2 regions of the Paraburkholderia sp. BL6665CI2N2 genome follow, and region 1 is predicted to be linked to the other one. Evidence: riboswitches for the same ligand, from Rfam matches in the RefSeq annotation. Region 1 holds a riboswitch; the other holds the start of a gene.
What was found. A riboswitch is a leader RNA that binds a small molecule or an ion and turns the genes downstream of it on or off. The one in region 1 is predicted to bind manganese.
Positions count from the first base shown of each region.

Region 2: it holds a riboswitch for manganese, as region 1 does, so the genes downstream of both, B0G81_RS25210 (sodium:calcium antiporter) here and B0G81_RS35005 (TMEM165/GDT1 family protein) in region 1, are expected to answer to the same signal.

Region 1 covers NZ_SORC01000001.1:7,810,920-7,819,858, reverse strand. The annotation lists gene B0G81_RS35045 (aspartate aminotransferase family protein) at 1-875, opposite strand, end outside; partial or broken gene B0G81_RS35040 (LysR family transcriptional regulator) at 980-1,838, shown strand; gene B0G81_RS35035 (oxidoreductase) at 1,858-2,715, opposite strand; gene B0G81_RS35030 (LysR family transcriptional regulator) at 2,832-3,767, shown strand; partial or broken gene B0G81_RS35025 (ABC transporter substrate-binding protein) at 3,817-3,936, shown strand; gene B0G81_RS35020 (DUF1810 domain-containing protein) at 4,043-4,462, shown strand; gene B0G81_RS35015 (GFA family protein) at 4,640-5,044, shown strand; gene B0G81_RS35010 (low affinity iron permease family protein) at 5,357-5,830, shown strand; gene B0G81_RS35005 (TMEM165/GDT1 family protein) at 6,010-6,600, opposite strand; yybP-ykoY riboswitch at 6,606-6,792, opposite strand; gene B0G81_RS35000 (hypothetical protein) at 6,973-7,710, opposite strand; gene B0G81_RS34995 (DUF1571 domain-containing protein) at 7,883-8,939, shown strand, end outside.
Region 2 covers NZ_SORC01000001.1:5,598,817-5,607,755, forward strand. The annotation lists gene B0G81_RS25190 (phytanoyl-CoA dioxygenase family protein) at 1-238, shown strand, start outside; gene B0G81_RS25195 (class I SAM-dependent methyltransferase) at 244-981, shown strand; gene B0G81_RS25200 (transporter) at 1,150-2,124, opposite strand; gene B0G81_RS25205 (HAD family hydrolase) at 3,078-4,145, shown strand; gene B0G81_RS25210 (sodium:calcium antiporter) at 4,214-5,224, opposite strand; yybP-ykoY riboswitch at 5,325-5,497, opposite strand; gene B0G81_RS25215 (outer membrane beta-barrel protein) at 5,591-6,112, opposite strand; tRNA gene B0G81_RS25220 (tRNA-Arg) at 6,494-6,569, opposite strand; gene B0G81_RS25225 (c-type cytochrome) at 6,844-7,746, shown strand; gene B0G81_RS25230 (UvrD-helicase domain-containing protein) at 7,869-8,939, opposite strand, start outside.

The sequences.
Region 1 (8,939 bases):
CGCTCCTCGATCTGCGCGGATGTCACGACGGCCGCGAGCGGCAGACCGGCGCCCAGTGTCTTCGATAGCGTGAGAATGTCAGGCGTGACGCCATCGCGTTGACAGGCGAACATCGTGCCCGTGCGGCCGACGCCCGTTTGCGCTTCATCGAGGATCAGCAGCATGCCGCGCTCTTCACACTTGCGCTTGAGCGCAGCCATGTAGCCTTCCGGCAGTTCGATGATCCCGCCGGAACTGAGGATCGGCTCGGCGATGAAGGCGGCCAGATTGCCACTGGACTGACGATCGATCAGATCGAACGCATAGTCCAGTTCCGCCAGATAATCGTATTCGCCATGGCGCTCGAAACGCGGCCGGTACAGGAACGGTGCGGGGATCGCGAACGAGCCGACAGCGGCCGGACCGACGCCCTTGCGACCGGCGCTGTACGTGGCGGATGCCGCTGCTCCTGTCATGCCGTGCCATGACTGCGCGAACCCGACGATTTCATATTTGCCCGTGACCAGCTTCGCCATGCGAATGGCGGCCTCGTTCGACTCCGCGCCCGTACTGAGCAACAGCGCGCGGTCGAGTCCGTCAGGCGTGATGTCGGCGAGGCGAGTCGCGAGGTCCACCACCGGCCGCGACAGCATGCCGCTGAAGAGATGGTCGAGCTTGCCCGCGTATTCGTTGATGACCGAGACGATTTCCGGATGACTGTGCCCCAACACCGCGCTCATCTGGCCGGAGGTGAAATCCAGAATCGCGCGGCCGTCCGCGTCATAGACGAAACTGCCCTGGGCGCGCTCGATGATCATCGGCTCGAAGGTGCCGCCATAGCGGATCAGGTGTTGTTTGGCGTTGCGCCAGAAATCTGCATCATTGTTTCGCGACACTTGCTTCTCCTTGACGGCTAGCGGGAATAACTTGCAGTCTAGATGGCGCTCTGGTCTCATAGAATCGAATAGTTCTTATCGAAGATAGAAGCGGGCCTAATACCTTGAGCCTTTCACTCGAAATCGATCTGCTGCGTTCTTTTACCGTCGTCGCCGAAGTTCGGGCGCTCAGTCGCGCGGCGAACCGGATCGGCCGGACCCAGTCGGCGCTGAGTCAGCAGATGAAGCGCCTCGAAGAAATCGTCGATCAGCCGTTGTTCCAGCGCACAGGTCGTGGGGTCGTGCTGACGAATCCAGGCGAACGCCTGCTGATCCACGCCCAACGCATTCTGCGGCTGCATGACGAGGCGATGGCCGATCTGTCCGGCAAGGGGCTGTCGGGCACGATCCGCTTCGGTTGCCCGGACGACTACGCCGCCGTTTTCCTGCCGCATTTGCTGCGTCAGTTTTCGAGCCGGCATCCGCATGCACTGGTCGAGGTGATTTGCGCACCGACGCCGCGCTTGCTCGAGCAACTGGAGATGCGTGCGCTGGACCTTGCCATGATCTCGTTGCCGGAAGGCGCCCCGAGCGACGACATCATTCGCCGTGTGCCGCTCGTCTGGGTCGGCTATCCGGGACTGGATTGCGCGGGCTTCGACCCGTTGCCGCTGGCGCTTTCCGATCCGGACACGCTCGACCATGTGGCGGCCTGCGAAGCGCTGCAACGCGCGGGCCGGGCGTACCGCATCGCGTATGCGAGCAGCAGTCTTGCCGGGCTCACGGCGCTGGTGCGCTCCGGGCAGGCCCGTCGCCGTCATCACGCAGACTGCCGTCGCTCCGGATCTCTCCATACTCAGTGGCGACCCCGCGCTGCCGCCTTTGCCCACCATAGGCATTACGCTGAAGTTCGAGCGCAAGCGTCCGGCCCATCTGGTCACGGCATTCGCGGAGCACATCCGGCTGACGCTGCCGTTGCTGTGATCGATCTGACCTTCAGGCATCAAGCGCCGAAGTCAGTCGATGACGCCAGCGCTTTCCAAGTCGCAGTTTCCTGCTCGACATAAGCATTCTTCTCGGCGATGGCCTTCAGCGTGTCGGTGCCGAGCGGCAGACGCAGTGGCGGCGTTTGCGCATCGACCAGTTCGAGCATCGCCGCGGCGAGCTTCGCGGGATTGCCCGGCTGGTTGTGATTCATGTCGGCTGCGAGGCGGCGCACATGGCCCGATGTCGCGTCGTAGTCCGCAATGACCTCGCGCGCGACGACGAGCGATGACGCATCGAGAAAGTCAGTCCGGAAGTAACCCGGTTCGACGACCGTCGCGTGAATGCCGAGCGGTTTCAATTCGGCGTACAGCGCTTCGGTCAGGCCTTCGACCGCGAACTTCGTCGAACAGTACGCACCGAAGCCCGCGGCGGACCGATAGCCGCCGACCGACGACATATTGACGACGTGCCCGGCGCGCTGCGAGCGCATCACCGGCAGCACGGCACGCGTGACGCTCAGCAACCCGAACACGTTGGTGTCGTACATGCGGCGCACGTCCGCGTCGGTGGACTCCTCGATCGCGCCGAGCAGGCCGAATCCCGCGTTGTTGATCAGAACGTCGATGCGGCCGAATGTGTCGAGCGCGGTTTGAACCGCGGCTTTCGCCTGCGCCTGGTCCGTGACGTCCAGCGCCACGGGCAGCAGCGCCGGCGAGTCGCCGAGGCGCTTGACGATCGCCGCGACATTGCGGCCGGCGGCAACCACCGCATTGCCGTCAGCCAGTGCCGCTTCGGCGATCAGCGCGCCGAAGCCGCGCGACGCGCCCGTGATGAACCAGACACGCTTGAAGCTGTTGTTCGTAAGCTCGACCATGATGTTTCTCCTGCGTTCGGGGTGGGTGTGAACGGATCATAGGAGCATCGATTCGCACGAACTAGGCGTAGATTGCTAGACTGATAATCAACTTTAATTTGCGAATGGGGTCTCCGGTGAACGAAGTTCGCGCGATCACCATATTCACCCGGGCGGCGACGCTCGGCAGCCTGCGCAAGGCGGCCGTGGACCAGGGCATCTCCCCGCAGGCCGCGAGCCACGCTGTGATGCAACTGGAGAAGGAGCTCGGCGTGCGGCTCTTTCATCGGACCACGCGCAAGCTGAGTCTCACCGAGGAGGGGCAAGGCCTGTTCGACACGGTGACGCCCGCGCTGGCGGTCCTGTCGTCCGCACTCGACGACGCGCGCCGCTCAAAAGCGGAGATTGCGGGGCCGCTGCGCGTGAGCGCGCCACGGGCAATGGGGCACGTAGTGCTGTGGCCTTACTTTCTGGAATTCGCCGAACTGCATCCAAACGTCCAGCTCGATGTGCAATTCGACGACCGCTTCACCGACCTCATCGGCGAACGTGCCGATGTGGGCTTTCGTGGCGGGTCTCCGCCGTCCGGCGGCAGCATCGCGCGCCGGCTCTTGCCGATCCAGTTGATCGTCTGCGCGTCACCCGCTTATATTGAGCGCCATGGCGCGCCGCGCACGATCGACGAACTCGACGGTCACCGCTGCACGGGATACCGGCGCGCGAATACAGGCAAGCAGGCCCCGTGGGAATTCCTGATCGGGGATGAAATCGTTTATCGCGACATGGCAACGACTTTGTGCGTCAACGACACCGACGCCGAAACGGCTGCCGTGATCGCCGGATCCGCCATTGGTCAGCTCGGCAGCTTTTCAGCCACCGCGCCGATCAGAAACGGCCAACTGGTTCCGTTGCTGGCCCAACACGTCACGCAGCGCGAGGCGGTCTATATCTACTATCGCCATCGGACCGAACAGCCGTTGCGAGTGAGGACATTTATCGACTTCATGGTCGCGCGCCTTGCGGGGAACACGAATTTCTATTTCGAGCCGTCCGAACTGCACGCGCTCCGCTGACCGTGCGCTTCGGTGTCGACGCGAGCGATCAGGGGCGCCGAAATCGGTTTTGCGCAACGAGGACATCGATCCGAAGGATAAAATCGGCAAGGTGATCGCCGACACGCGCGCGGACGGCACGGACGACGGGATTGCGAAGAAGTATTTTGACTTCGACGTTTATGGCTAGTGAACGCGGCGACCACGCGCGGCGGTGGCGGGCGTTTCAATCGAGCAGCAGCTTGGCGACGTCGACATTGACACGTGGGTTCTACTCAGTGTGAACGGAGAGCGAAATGGACGACCCTTTCAAGCTTCAGCGCTTTATCGACGCACAGGATCCGCTCTATGCACAGGTCTGTGCCGAACTGCGCGACGGGCGCAAGCGAAGCCATTGGATGTGGTTTGTATTTCCACAGATCGAGGGGCTTGGAACGAGTGCGACGGCGCAAAGGTTCGCGATTTCGTCGTTGGCCGAGGCCGATGCTTACTTGCGCCATCCAGTTCTGGGTGAACGCCTGAGGCAAACGACGCAGTACGTCAACCTTGTCGAAGGCCGTTCGATAGAGGACATTTTCGGGTATCCGGATTACCTGAAGTTTCACTCGTCGATGACACTGTTCGACCATGCGGCGATCGACAAAGAACCTTTTGCTGAAGCACTCAGGAAATATTTCCACGGCCAACCCGATCCGCTGACGTTAGAGCGCGTCTAGCAGGCGGTTGCCAGGCGGCGGGTCTAGCGGCGACTGGCATATCGTTTGCTCGATTGAAAACCGTTCAGCCGCACGTCCAAACCAGGCGCGCACATCGGGCGCGAAGATTCCGAAGCAGAGAAGAGCGACAAGTAAAGGATGGCGCGCGGCACTCGGACTCCGAAGGAGGGCGTAGTGATGAGGCAGAGTGAATCAGTCGAACAAACCGGCGGATGTGCGTGCGGCGCGGTGCGGTTTCGCGTCACGGCGCGCCCCCGGCGAGTGTCGATATGTCACTGCATGACATGTCGGCGAATACATGGCAACGTGTTTGGCGGATACGCCATGTTCGAGCGAGGCGCTGTGGAGTTGTCCGGTTCTACGCAGGCATGGCAAAGTTCGCCCGGGGCGCGAAGGCATTTCTGCGCGACATGCGGGTCAGTCGCTTTCATGGAAAGCAACGACAGCGACGAGCTGGATCTTCCGCTTGGAGCCTTTGACCGTGTGGGCCTGTATGAGCCGAGCTATGAGCTTTGGTGTTGCCACAAAGAGCCTTGGCTGCCCGCGGGGGTGCGTGCCGAATATAGCGAAGGCAGAGCATGACGCTCGCACGAAAGCGATAAGGGCAGAGTGATAGTTTTGCGGCGTGGACGCTACGGTCGTCGGCGTCGGCGGGTGTCTAACTCAGTGTGCTCGCTTTGATTAGGCGTCAAGTAATCCCGCCGTTATGGGCATTTGCGAGTTGCTGTCGCCGGGTAAGAACTACAAGGTCGGTTGCCAAAGCGCGATCCGCATGGGTGCAGATGAAACCAGGCGATTAATGCCGACGGGCATCTCTATCGCCGCAAACGATTCAACCAAAAGCGGCATGAAGTTTGCGGAGGGGGAAGACACGCCAACCTTCTGGAGCCGCTCATGACTACACAACCTGGCGCGCCTTCGCCCACTGACGAACTCGACACCGTTCCAGACACGTCGAGCCCCGCCTATGCCGGCCGTCATCCCTTAACGCGCGTGTTCGACCGTTTTGCAAGCCTCGTCACGCGATGGGCCGGCTCACCCGCGGCGTTCTGCCTTGCCGTGCTGACAGTGGTCGCCTGGGTCGTGACAGGGCCCATCTTCCACTACTCGGACGGATGGCAACTGGTCATCAACACCGGCACCACCATCATCACCTTTCTGATGGTATTTCTGATTCAGCAGAGCCAGAACAAGGACAGCGTCGCGTTGCATCTGAAGCTGAATGAACTGCTGTCCTCGCATCGGGCAGCGAACAACAATCTGATCGGTATCGAGGACGCGTCCGAGGAAGAAATCCGAAGACTTGCGGCAGCTTACCTACGTTTGTCGACTCAGTCCGCTGGCGATGCTCAGAACAAGGGCCGCTGAGTGCGACCCACGCACTGACTGTCTACCCATCGCCCGATACAAGCACGCTTGCCATTACCAAGTTCGGAACCGTGCGGCGCCGTTTTTTTCGAAGGCAAACGCCACGCCGAGATACTTCGGCGATGCCTCCCTCGCGCTTTGTCGCACGCGCGCCGCACGCATATCAACCACCCTTCGAACTAGAACAGCGGGTGCTCGTGCGGATACAGCGCCGTCCTGAGAGCAAAGCCGCCCAGGACGACGAAGATGATGGCCGCCAGAATGTGGACCGCTTTGGTCGGCAGGCGGTCAGCGAACTTATGACCCAGGTAGATGACGGGCACGTTGGCCAGCATCATGCCCAGCGTGGTGCCGGCGACCACCCCGAAGAATTCGTGAAATCGAGCGGCCAGAGCGATCGTGACAACCTGCGTCTTATCACCCATTTCAGCGAGAAAGAACGTTAGCGCCGTGGTGCTGAACACGCCCATCGGATGCGTGGTCGACACCGCCTCGGCACCGTCGAGTTTGTCGGGAATCAGAATCCAGACGGCCATGACGGCAAACGATGCGACGACTGCCCAGTTCAGGATCGAGGGACTCAGAACGCTGGCAAGCCATGCGCCCAATGCGCCGGACGCGGCATGATTGATGAGGGTTGCGACAAAGACGCCGAGAATGATCGGAATGGGTTTGCGATATCTGGCTGCCAGCACCAAAGACAACAGTTGGGTCTTGTCGCCGATTTCGGCTAGACCGACCACGCTGGTCGAAACGAGGAACGATTGCATAGGTTGTGGGCCGGGCCGCGCAGTCAGTACGCGATGACACGCATTCCGGCGACCCGGTCAGGTCGGAATGCGAGTCACCGGTCTTGCCAGGCATAGTGCTGTGCGCGCCATGGCGGTCTGTCGACCACCAAGTATGTTGACGGGCACCCTCGAGCATTGCGGTCGAGGCGGCTACTCCCCAATGAGAGGGGCGATTCTACAGTGTCTCGGTCGAGTAAGGCAAATCGTCAACTTTCCGATTGCTGCATGAAAATCACACCGGAGATGCGCTCGCGCGTATCGTCGAGATCGGCGGACTCGAAAAGTCTGAATTCGCGCAAGGTCAACGCGCTAAACGGAGACTTGAGTATGACTACCCGGCCGAGCGGCATCTCACATCATGCCGCCCATGCTTCCGAGGCCGCCGACTCCGGCTCCGCCCGTGCCGCTATTCGGCGCTGTCATTAACGGATGTGCCGCGCCCGCCGACGTCATCAATGCGACGGCGGCGGTGTCCGGTTCGCCATTCGCGTCGATGACGCCGCGCGCGAGGAGTGCTTCGAGATCGCTGTCCTCGCCCGGTTGACCGGCAGTGAAGGCGGTGGTCAGGAAATTGGGCGTGGATAGCGTCACACCGTACGTCTGCCGCAGATTCTGAACGACCGCGGCCTGCGCAGTCAGGACGTCGGTCTGGTTCGCCAGCACCTGTTGGAACTGTGAGTTCACTGGGAAGCCGGCTGTCAGCCCGCTTTCATTCGTGCCGAGTTGCGCCGCCAGATACGACACCAGCAGATCCGTCTCCGGCGTGACGTTGTATGTGCCGCCGGCGAACGCAACGGAATGCAGCATCGTCACGCCTGAAGTCGCGGCGATCATGCATGGCATCACGGCGCCGAGCGTCGCGTGAAAGTTGCCGTTCGCATCCGCTGCAACCGACATCGAGCCTCGCGCGCAGTCGATCTTGATCGTCGCGTTCGCCAGCGCTTTACCCGTTGCCGCCGTGCCGCCGATCGAAACCATCGAGGCGCCGCTGCCACCACCTCCGCCTCCACAACCCGCGAGCCACGCGACGGATGCCGTCAGCAGCGCTGCGCCGACAGGCCGAACGATTTGCTGCTGTCGAATGTTCATTGATGTCTGCCATTGATTCGGACATGCTGTCTAAACGATCCGGCGCCGCCGCCTATTCCATCTTTCGCGCAACCCTTTACGTCACACGATTGGAATAGCGCGACGCCGCGAGCCGTTTATTCAGGTTATCGACGCCGGGTCATTCGAGTCCGGCATCAGGGCGGGGCGGCCCATGGCGATCGACGCATGCAACATGCTCGGGCAACCCTTCAACCGCCGGTCAATCAGCACGGATCGAACCATGACGTTTTGCGGATCTGGCATTTCCGATCATCCGGTACGCGGGCGCATTCTGCCTGCTGCAAGATGCCCCGCAATCGCGCGGCTGTTGCTGTACGTGCTCGCATTGACCTGCCTGGCTGTCGCGACGGGCGCGTTTGCGCAACCGGCCAGCCCGACGGCGCCGGCTTCGTCCGCCACATCGGCGGGATGTGTGGATGCCGGCGCGTCGCATACCGTGAATGCGGACATCGACGAGTTCCGCTGTCTCCCGGCTCGCGAACAGGCGGCGTCGCTACGCACGCGGATCGAAAACCACTCGATACTGACTTTGACCGACGATCAGATCCTTGCCTTGATGGACGCGATGAAGCCCGACGCCTTCGTCGAGTACGCGAAGACCGAGATGATTCCTGACGACGCCTACGAATACAGCATGTTCCGGCAGGAGCGCGTCTCAGGAAGATGGCCGGAGCGGCCCGATCACATGGTGATCCGATATCAGGACAGCCCGCGAAGAGTCTACGCAAAATGGCTGCCCGGCGGCGCCCATGCGGGACAGGAGATTGTCTACGACGAAACCACGGACCCCGACAGCATCGTCGGCCATCTTGGCGGCCGGCTGCATGTCGTGTCGGGCAAAGTCGCCGTCGACGGTCCATTCGCGCACGCGCAGTCACGCCATAGTGTCCGGGATCTGGGCTTGCAGTTCATCGCCCGCACCGTCGAGCACGATGCGCGCAGTTTTCGTGAAGAGGGGCTCAGCGAAAAGCCGAGCCGCATCGAACTCATGAACGCGCACGGCACGCGGTTGCTGGCGTGGACATGGACGGCTCCGTCGGGACCGCCCGCGCATTACGCACCACGGGTGCGGCTCCTGTTCGACCTTCAGCACACATGGCCCAGCGGCGAAGCCGCGTGGGACGAGCAGGGCGGCCTGCTGGAGCTGATCCGCTTCGAAGACGTCGTGCCGCGCCACTGGAGCGAAACGGATTTCGACCGACGTAATC
Region 2 (8,939 bases), 2.2 Mb from region 1:
GTGGCACGCCACCGGCCGCAATACCACCGATGCGCCGCGCCGTGCGCTGACACTGACGTTCACCAGCCCCTTCTTCAAGCCGCAGCTCGACTACGCGCGGCTATTCGGATACCGCAATCTCGACCGCTGCAACGCATGGATGCGCCAGGTGCTCGGCTTCAACGCCCGGGTGCCGGAGTCGCTCGACGAGTTTTATGTGCCGGTTGAGCAGCGGTTCTATCAACGTGGACAGGATTGACGACCATGAACAGAGACTACGACGCGGAAGCGAAAGATCATCCCGAACATCGCTACGCTTACGACTTCGATTATCTGATGCACGAATACATGCTTCGGACATTCGCACCGTTCGTCGTCGGCGGCAACGCGCTCGAACTCGGATGCTTCGAAGGTAACTTCACGCGACTCCTGGCACAGCGCTTCGATTCACTGGAAGTCGTCGAGGCATCGGCAGACTGCATTGCCGTTGCGTCGGACAAGACGAAAGGCACCGTCAAATTCCATCACTCGACGTTCGAGACTTTCGAACCCGCGCGACGCTACGACAACATCTTCCTGATTCATACGCTCGAACACCTCGATCATCCGGTCGAAGTCCTGAGCCGGATCGGCAACTGGCTATCGAAAGGCGGCCGCCTGTTCGTGGCCGCGCCAAATGCGCGCGCCGGATCGCGGCAGATCGCAGTCAACATGGGGCTGATCGACCATCACGCGGCCGTGACGGCGGCTGAAGCCGCACACGGTCATCGCGTGACGTATTCAATCGACACGCTGCGAGCCGATCTGCGTGCGGCAAAGCTTCGCCCGGTCACCGAAGGCGGAGTCTTTTTCAAGGGCCTCGCCAACTTCCAGATCGATGCGGCATTGCAGGCCGGCATCATATCAAGAGAGTATCTGGATGGCTGTTTTGAGCTCGGGCGTGTCTATCCCGACTTGTGCTCCAGCGTCTACGCGATCTGCAAGCGCGGCACGGGCGCCTGATCGATTGCGGTCCGGCTGCGAAGGCGCCCCGCGGATGTCCCTCCGCATCCTTGCGTTGCCGTTGTTCCGCGCGCCGGCGTGCCCAGTGTCCTTGTTAGCCGCAATGCCGCGCGAACCCGCCTCTTGCTCGCCTGGAAGTAAGCGCCTCACACTTCGCATGCCGCGACGTTACTGAAACGTCGCATTGACCGAAAGTTGCACCGCGTTACCCTTCGGCCGATTGCTGGTGTTGAATTCGTTGACCCAGCGCAGCGCAGCCGAAATGGGGGTCTTCTGCACCTTGCCCGACCACGTGATCATCGGCCCGAGCCCCACGGAATGCCCCTGGTCGCCACCGACAATGTCCGCAATGCCGCCGCTGTCATGGCCGATCTGCTGGATATAGCCGCCCACCACGCCGACGCCCCAGCCGCTGCTGAAGCGCTTGAGCACGAGCAGATCGAGCACGCTGACCGGTGCGTTGTGATAGTGGGTGTCCTTATTGGGCGTATAGAACTCGAGGCCGTAATTCAACGACAGTTCGATGTTCTCCTTCGGCAGCAATTTCGTATAGGCGATTGTCGGCGTGAAGGTCCACGTGTTCTGTCCGGCGTTGGCAAGCCGGTTCGAGTTGTACGCACCGGTCGGCGCGTAGATCTGCACGCTCAACGCGACGTGGTCGGTCTTGGTCAGGTGATAACCGGCAATGACTGGCGTGAAGAAGAAATCGGCGAACTGCGTGCCGTGGTCGTTCGGCAAGCGACCATGAAACGACGAGATGTTGGTGTACTGAACCGGCACCCCGAACGACGACGCGAAGTTCCAGCCGCCCACGGTAATCCCCCACGTCTTGACTGCGGCGAGGATCGTGTATTCGGCCTTCGCATTGACGCCTTGCGTGACCTGGCCGGCGATCGGAATCGACTTGCTCGCGCTTAGCGAGCCTTCGTAATAGATCGTGGCGGCCGACACGATCCAGTCGCTGGTGGGTGGCACGATGCCGCCGTACGGCGTCACCTGCTGGCCGGTGATCGGACGGCCTATGCCGCCTTCCGTCGCCCACGCCGTCTGGGAGAGGCTCACGCCGACGGTGGTCAGAAGCGCGCCTTTGCACAATCCGGCAACGAGCCGACCGGCTGCGAACAAACAGTTAGGTTGACTCATAATCGTCCTCATCGAATGGATGTTCGGCATTCTCACTCGTCCGGCACCGCATCTGGGCAGCCTGCGTCCGCAAGCCACACTGCGCGCATGTGCGCAGGCATCAGGTTTCGCGCACAATTGGCGGCGCGATCGACGCCGGCACGGCCGTCGTCACGCATGTCGCCGCCTTCCTGTGCATGTCGATGTCCAGGCCGTCCATGCGCGCCTCAGCGCTCTGCCGTGTGGGAACATCCAGCTGTGGTCGAGCACGGTGTCGAACACGTTCGGCGTGTAGTGGTTACGGATGTTGAATGGGACGGCGAGATTGAGCGAGTGACTATCTTTATTGACGTCGGCGGCGGATGCCTGAGCCAAGGCCCGCGACCGCACGAACGCAGCGGCGTTTAACGTCCTCATCCGAAACGCGCAACGGTAACCCATTATCGAGCCTTGTATTATGGGTATTTCTTCCAGGCGTGCACCCGCCTTTCCCCGACGAAAAATCATTCAAAGGAATGGCGTTAGGGTGACCGATTCAAGTCCAATTGATTTCGCGCGTGTTTGCGAATTCGAGCAGCTACGCGCGGCCGGACGCCACATCGCGCAAATAAAGCGCGTTATATCACTCAAGCAATCTAGAAAGGTGGCGCAGCTGAGTACGGGGCTTGCATGAACGGTCCTTGAAACGAGAGACGCCGCATCAAACGAAGCATGCGGAAAGGAGAAGATTTACCACGCTGCTATCGTTAGGAATACTAGCAACGATTTCTGAAATCACGGAGATAAATTTGTAACACGGCCAGAAGCCAGGTCAGTCGCGACCGGCTTGCCCGCTTATTCAATCGGCATTGTGTTTTGCCGGGACAGGCCCAAGCCTCAATGTCGAAAAAATCCCACAACGGCTGCAATAAACCCTTTGGCCCATTAGACTGGCGCTCGCTTGAGTTCGACCCACCGTTTTCGATGAGGCTTTCATGATTCGCACGCTGCACCGGTACTGCATCGCCTTCACCGTTGTCCTTCTTTGTGCCTGTGCCGTGACGCCGCGACAGGACGGGGTGTCGCAGGCCGGCGCATCGACGGCCGCCGCGTTGGCGTCGTGGAATGACACGAAGACCAAACGCTCGATTGTCGACTTCGTGACGCTCGTGACTACGCCCGAGTCCAAGGACTTCATCCCGCGTGCCGACCGGATCGCCGTATTCGATAACGACGGCACACTGTGGCCCGAGCAGCCCGCTTCGGTGCAATTGGTGTTCGCGCTGCAACGTGTGAAGACGGTGGCCGGACGGCATCCGGAATGGAAGCGTCAGGAGCCGTTTCGCTCGATCCTCAAAGGCAATCTCAGGAATGTGGCGGCAAGCGGCGACAGCGGCTCGATGCGGGTGTTGGCGGCGGCCCACGCCGGCATGACGGGCGATCAGTTCGCCGCACTCGTGCACGAATGGTTCGATTCCGCGAGCGACCCGCACTTCAACCGGCCCTACGCCGATCTCGCGTATCAGCCCATGCTCGAGTTGCTTGCCTATCTGCGCGCGAACGGCTTCAAGACCTATCTGGTGACGGGCGGCGACGCCGAGTTCGCCCGCGACGTCGCCCAACGCATGTACGGCATTCCGCCCGAGCAGGTGATCGGTAGCACCGTTAAGTATCGGTACGGCCAGAGCAACGGTGCGGTCTCGCTGACGCGCCTCGCGCAAGTCGACACGCTGGTCGACGGCTCGGCCAAACCGCTCGCCATCGAGCGCGTGATCGGCAGACGTCCGGTGATCGCGTTCGGTAACTCGGAGGGCGACGGGCCAATGCTCGAATGGACCTTGGCAGGCGATGGCCCGCGCCTCGCCGCGCTCGTGCATCACACGGACGCGGAACGCGAATACGCATACGATCGCACGGCGAAGAGCGGCAAACTCGATAAAGGTCTGGACGACGCCGGCGCGAAAGGCTGGCTTGTCGTCGATATGAAAGATGACTGGAGAGTCGTGTTCAAGCCGGACGGCGCGACAACGGCCGCGGCGCCGACAACGGCCCGGCCGAACTGAACCTGAAGCTCAGAAGGCCGTGGGCCAAGCGGCCTTCTGCGACTGATTCGATGTCGCCGGCGGCTCATCTAGCGGCTCAGCGTAATCGCCAGATACGTGGCATAGAGCATGCCGCAAACCAGTAACGCCCACACCGGCACGCCGCGCTCACGCACATTGATACGCAGCCACGCCGCGGCGGCCAGCGTGATCACGATGCCGGTCACCACTTCGATACGCGGCACCCACGGCGTCAGCAGGATACCGATTGCTGGCAGCAAGGTGCCCTGAAACACCATCGCACCGGTGATGTTGCCGAAGGCCAGCGTGTCCTTGCCGCGGCGAATCCAGAGAATGCTGTTGACCTTCTCGGGCAGCTCGGTCGCGATCGGAATGATCAGCAGCGAGAGCAGCAGCGGCGACACGCCGAGCGCCTGCGAGACACCGCGCACACCATGGATGAAACCTTCCGCACCCCACACCAGCAACGCGACGGCGAGCGCCAGTTGCACCACGATGGTCGCGAGGTTGGTCGGCACGCCGAGGCGCGAGATCAGCATCTTGCCCGGCGCTTCAGTGCCGTGGCCGGCATCGACCAGATCATTCGATGCACGGAAGGTCATCACCACATAGGTGACGTACACGCCGACCAGTGCGACGCTGAAGAGCGCGCGTACGATCATTTGCTCATGCGGCACGTACATCGCCGCAGCGGCCAGCACGAACGCGCACAGGAAATAGTTGAGGTCGCGCGTGAAACCCGTACGCTCCGGCGCGACCCAGCCGCGCGCGCCGCGTGAGCCGAGAATCGCGAGCGTCATGAGGAAGGTGGAGAGGGTGGAGAGCATCAGCGGCGCACCGAGAATCGCGCCGACGCCGATTTCCTGGTTGACCACGTTATCGGTCGTGCCGCCGGCGATCGCGAGCAGCGGTACGAGCGTCTCGGGCAACGCCGTGCCGACGGCGGCGAATAGTGAACCCGTCACGCCTTCGGAAATCTTGAGGCGTTCGCCCAGATGCTCGAGTGCGTTGGTGAAAAGCTCGGCCGCCACCAGAATGACGACCAGCATGATGGCAAGTTCGAACAGGAGACCGGTCATGCGCGGCGCTCCGCGGGCAGGCAGAGGCAGAGACGCGGCGAACGGACGAGAGGGGAGACTCGCTGGATGCGACGATTTTTCACAGGGCAACTCCGCGGTCGGACGTAGATGACTAACCAATGACGCACCGCCGCCCGTCCGACCAGAACGAGGCAGTGCGTCAATGGTCTCGCCAAACCGACCCGGTCGAACGCGCCATGACCCGCAGGCCAAGTATGTTGACGCGCTCTCCTTCAAAGGCATGAAGGAAGGCTACTCCCCAGTGACCGGGAGATTCTAGCGGCAGCGGGCGCTTTCAACAACCTTGTTGCGGGGAGGCGTTGTTCGAGCCCGATCGGTTAGTCGCGCAGTTGCGAATCCAGCAGGTTAGTTGAAGTGATATTGCACGCCGATTGTGAAGCTGTTATTCGTTCTTCGGGTGCCGTCGTGGTTGCTGGTGTCGGTTGTCCATTCGCCCACCGCGCTCACGTGTTTAGCGAATTTATATTCGACGCCTAAACCCCAGTGAGGACGGATGTTCGGCCAATCCGTTGTCAATCCAATACGGACATAGGGCATGAACTGATTGAACGGCATGCCGAATTTCGCATCGATTCCGCCGTCTTTATAGGTTGTCGAGCCATGATGCAGATCGGCAAAAACTTCGGCGCCCGCGACGAAACGGTCGACGTCAAAGTTATATCCCGCCGTGAAACCGGGAAAAACCGTGGTGTGCGATGCTTTACTGTGAACGCCTGAAGCATCGGAGGTGTTCACACCCAACTTGAAACCCACATAGGGACCGGCAAACTCGCTTGCACCTATTTGAGGCGCCACCGATTGCGCGTGGACGAGATTGGATAGCATCATGATCGATGCGGTTAAAATCAGCCGGGTTATTTTGTACATGACCTGCAATAAAGCGATTGGCGCGCGGATAGATCGCGACGCCTTTATTAATCAGTGAAGCGATGTCGAAATGCCGCTTCGGGGATATTCACGCGATGCAATTTGCATGAACAAAACATGCTAATTAAGAGGATAGGGTGGGGCAATGGGAAATTTCCGCATGGAGACGTTCAAACGTCCGATTCTTAGTTTCAATACAGACAAAGCGCATTTTTTAGGATAATTCTGCAAAGCGCATGCGAGCGTACGCAGCGCGTCGAAGGACGATTATTTGCAGGAATGTGGGAGCTTAGGCGGCAGTCGTCTGAACACGACATGACCGTAAAAAACAAAAGGGCTTAGCGCATATTGCGTAAGCCCTTGAGCGAGATCGACTCTTTTTGGTGCGCCCGGCTGGGATCGAACCAGCAACCCCTGCCTTCGGAGGGCAGTACTCTATCCATTGAGCTACGGGCGCTTCAACACGAATGCGCGGCACCAGAACGGATGCGACGCCAAAGCGAGACCGAAAGGATACCCGGTTTCCGCCATACCGTCCACCGGACGGCCTGAATGGCGGTCTTCGCAGTCTTTCGCACAACCCGCGCGATGCGGGTAAACGCCTGCTGAACACCGCGCCGCGCCCCTCGCCGCCGCCGAAATGTTCCGTCTATAATCGTCCGTGCCTGATTAAAGAACAAGAAGTTGCCGTCACGCTGTACCGCTCACATACCCACGGAGACGAGACAAGCATGAGCGAAGCACCACACGGAGCCCCGATCAAAACCCCCGGGCAGCTCGTCGCCGCAATCATCGCCAGTTTTGCGGTACCGATCGTCATCATCGTTCTGCTAGTGATCTACGTCGACAATTCGACGCGCACCGGCGCCGGCACCGACTCCCTCTCCGAAGCCGAGGTCACCGCCCGCATCAAGCCGTTTGCCCAGGTCGACATTCGCGACGCCAACGCGCCGCGCGTCTACAAGACCGGCGAGGAAGTGTACAAAGCGGTGTGCTCCGCGTGTCACGCGTCGGGCGCGGCGGGCGCGCCGAAATTCACCAATACCGCCGACTGGGCACCGCGCATCGCGCAAGGCTTCGACACGCTTCTGCACACGGCGCTCTCCGGCAAAGGCGCGATGCCCCCGCGCGGCGGCACCAGTCCGGACGACTACAGCGATTTCGAAATCGCCCGCGCGGTCGCCTACATGGCGAACAATTCCGGCGGCAGTTTCCCTGAACCGGCTCAGCCGGCAGCGGGCGCCGCGACGGCGGCGGCATCCGGTGCTGCTGCGGCGGCGCCGGCCGGCGCTTCCGACGCGGGTGCGGCTCAGGCAGCCGCAGCGATGGCCGCCATGGCGAGCGTGCCGCAAGCGGCCGCGCCGGCAGCGGGCGGCACGCAAAGCGCCGACGCGTCGCAAGCCGGCAAGGCGTTGTATCAGCAGGTTTGCCAGGCCTGTCATGCGGCCGGCGTGCTGAACGCACCGAAGTTCGGCGACAAAGATGCGTGGGCACCCCGCCTGAAAGAGCCGATGGACACGGTCTATAACTACGCGCTGCACGGCAAGGGCGCGATGCCGCCGAAGGGCGGCTCGACAGCTTCCGACGCGGATGTGAAGGCCGCCGTCGACTACATGGTCAGCGCGGTGAAGTAAAACGCTCGCGGGGTTTGCCGCATCACTAAAAAATCCCTGCACCGCGGTGACGCGGTGCAGGGATTTTCTTATATCTCGGCCGGCAAACAGGCCTACGCGATCTCAACAATCTCACCATCAGCTCAAGGCTTCTGCAACAACGCCTTCAAACTCGCGAGCCGGTCTTTCGGCGACATCGGCGCTTCTTCGGGCGTCGGCGGCGGGGCGTCGTCGAGCAGCATTTCGGGAATGAAGCGCGACGGCTCGCACACCACCGTCTCTCGCGCGCGCTTGCGCTTCTTGCACCAGTTCAGATGCAGACTGCGCTGCGCACGCGTGATCGCCACGTACATCAGCCGGCGCTCTTCTTCGATGCGCGCGTCGTCGATCGGCTCGTCGTCCGCACCGCCGCGATGCGGCATGATGCCTTCCTCGACGCCGACCAGAAACACGTGCGGATACTCCAGGCCCTTCGACGCATGCACCGTCGACAAACGCACCGCATCGGGATCTTCCTCACGGCCTTCGAGCATCGACATCAGCGCAACCGTCTGGATCAGCCCGAGCAGGCTCTTGCCGGTGTCGCCGAGACCGTCGGCGGTGTCGTAGCCGGTGGCTTCATCGGCCGCGGCTCCCGTAGGCTCGGCCTTGGTGCCCTTGCGCTTGAGCCATTCCATGAACTCCAGCACGTTTTGCCACTTGGACTGCGCCTGACGTTCGTCGAACGCATCGTACAGATAGGCCTCGTAGTGGATCGCGTCCATCAGTTCGTCGAGCAGCGTGCCGGCGGCGTCCTTCTCGGCGCGATCGGTGAGACGCTGCATGAAATCGCAGAACACGCGCATCGGTTCGATCTGCCGCGGCGACAGACGCGCCTCGATGCCGCCCATGTACACCGCCTCGAACAGCGACACTTTGGCTTGGCCCGCGAACGAGCCGAGCGCCTCGAGCGTCGTATTGCCGACGCCGCGTCGCGGCGTCGTGATCGCGCGGATGAACGCGGGGTCGTCGTTCGCGTTGGCGATCAGACGCAGATACGCGCAGATGTCCTTGATCTCGGCCTTGTCGAAGAACGATTGGCCACCGGACAACACGTACGGAATCCGCTCGCGCCGCAACACCTGCTCGAAAATGCGCGCCTGAAAATTGCCGCGATACAGGATCGCGTAGTCGCGGAAGTTCGCGCGCCGCTCGAACTTGTGCGCCGACAGGCG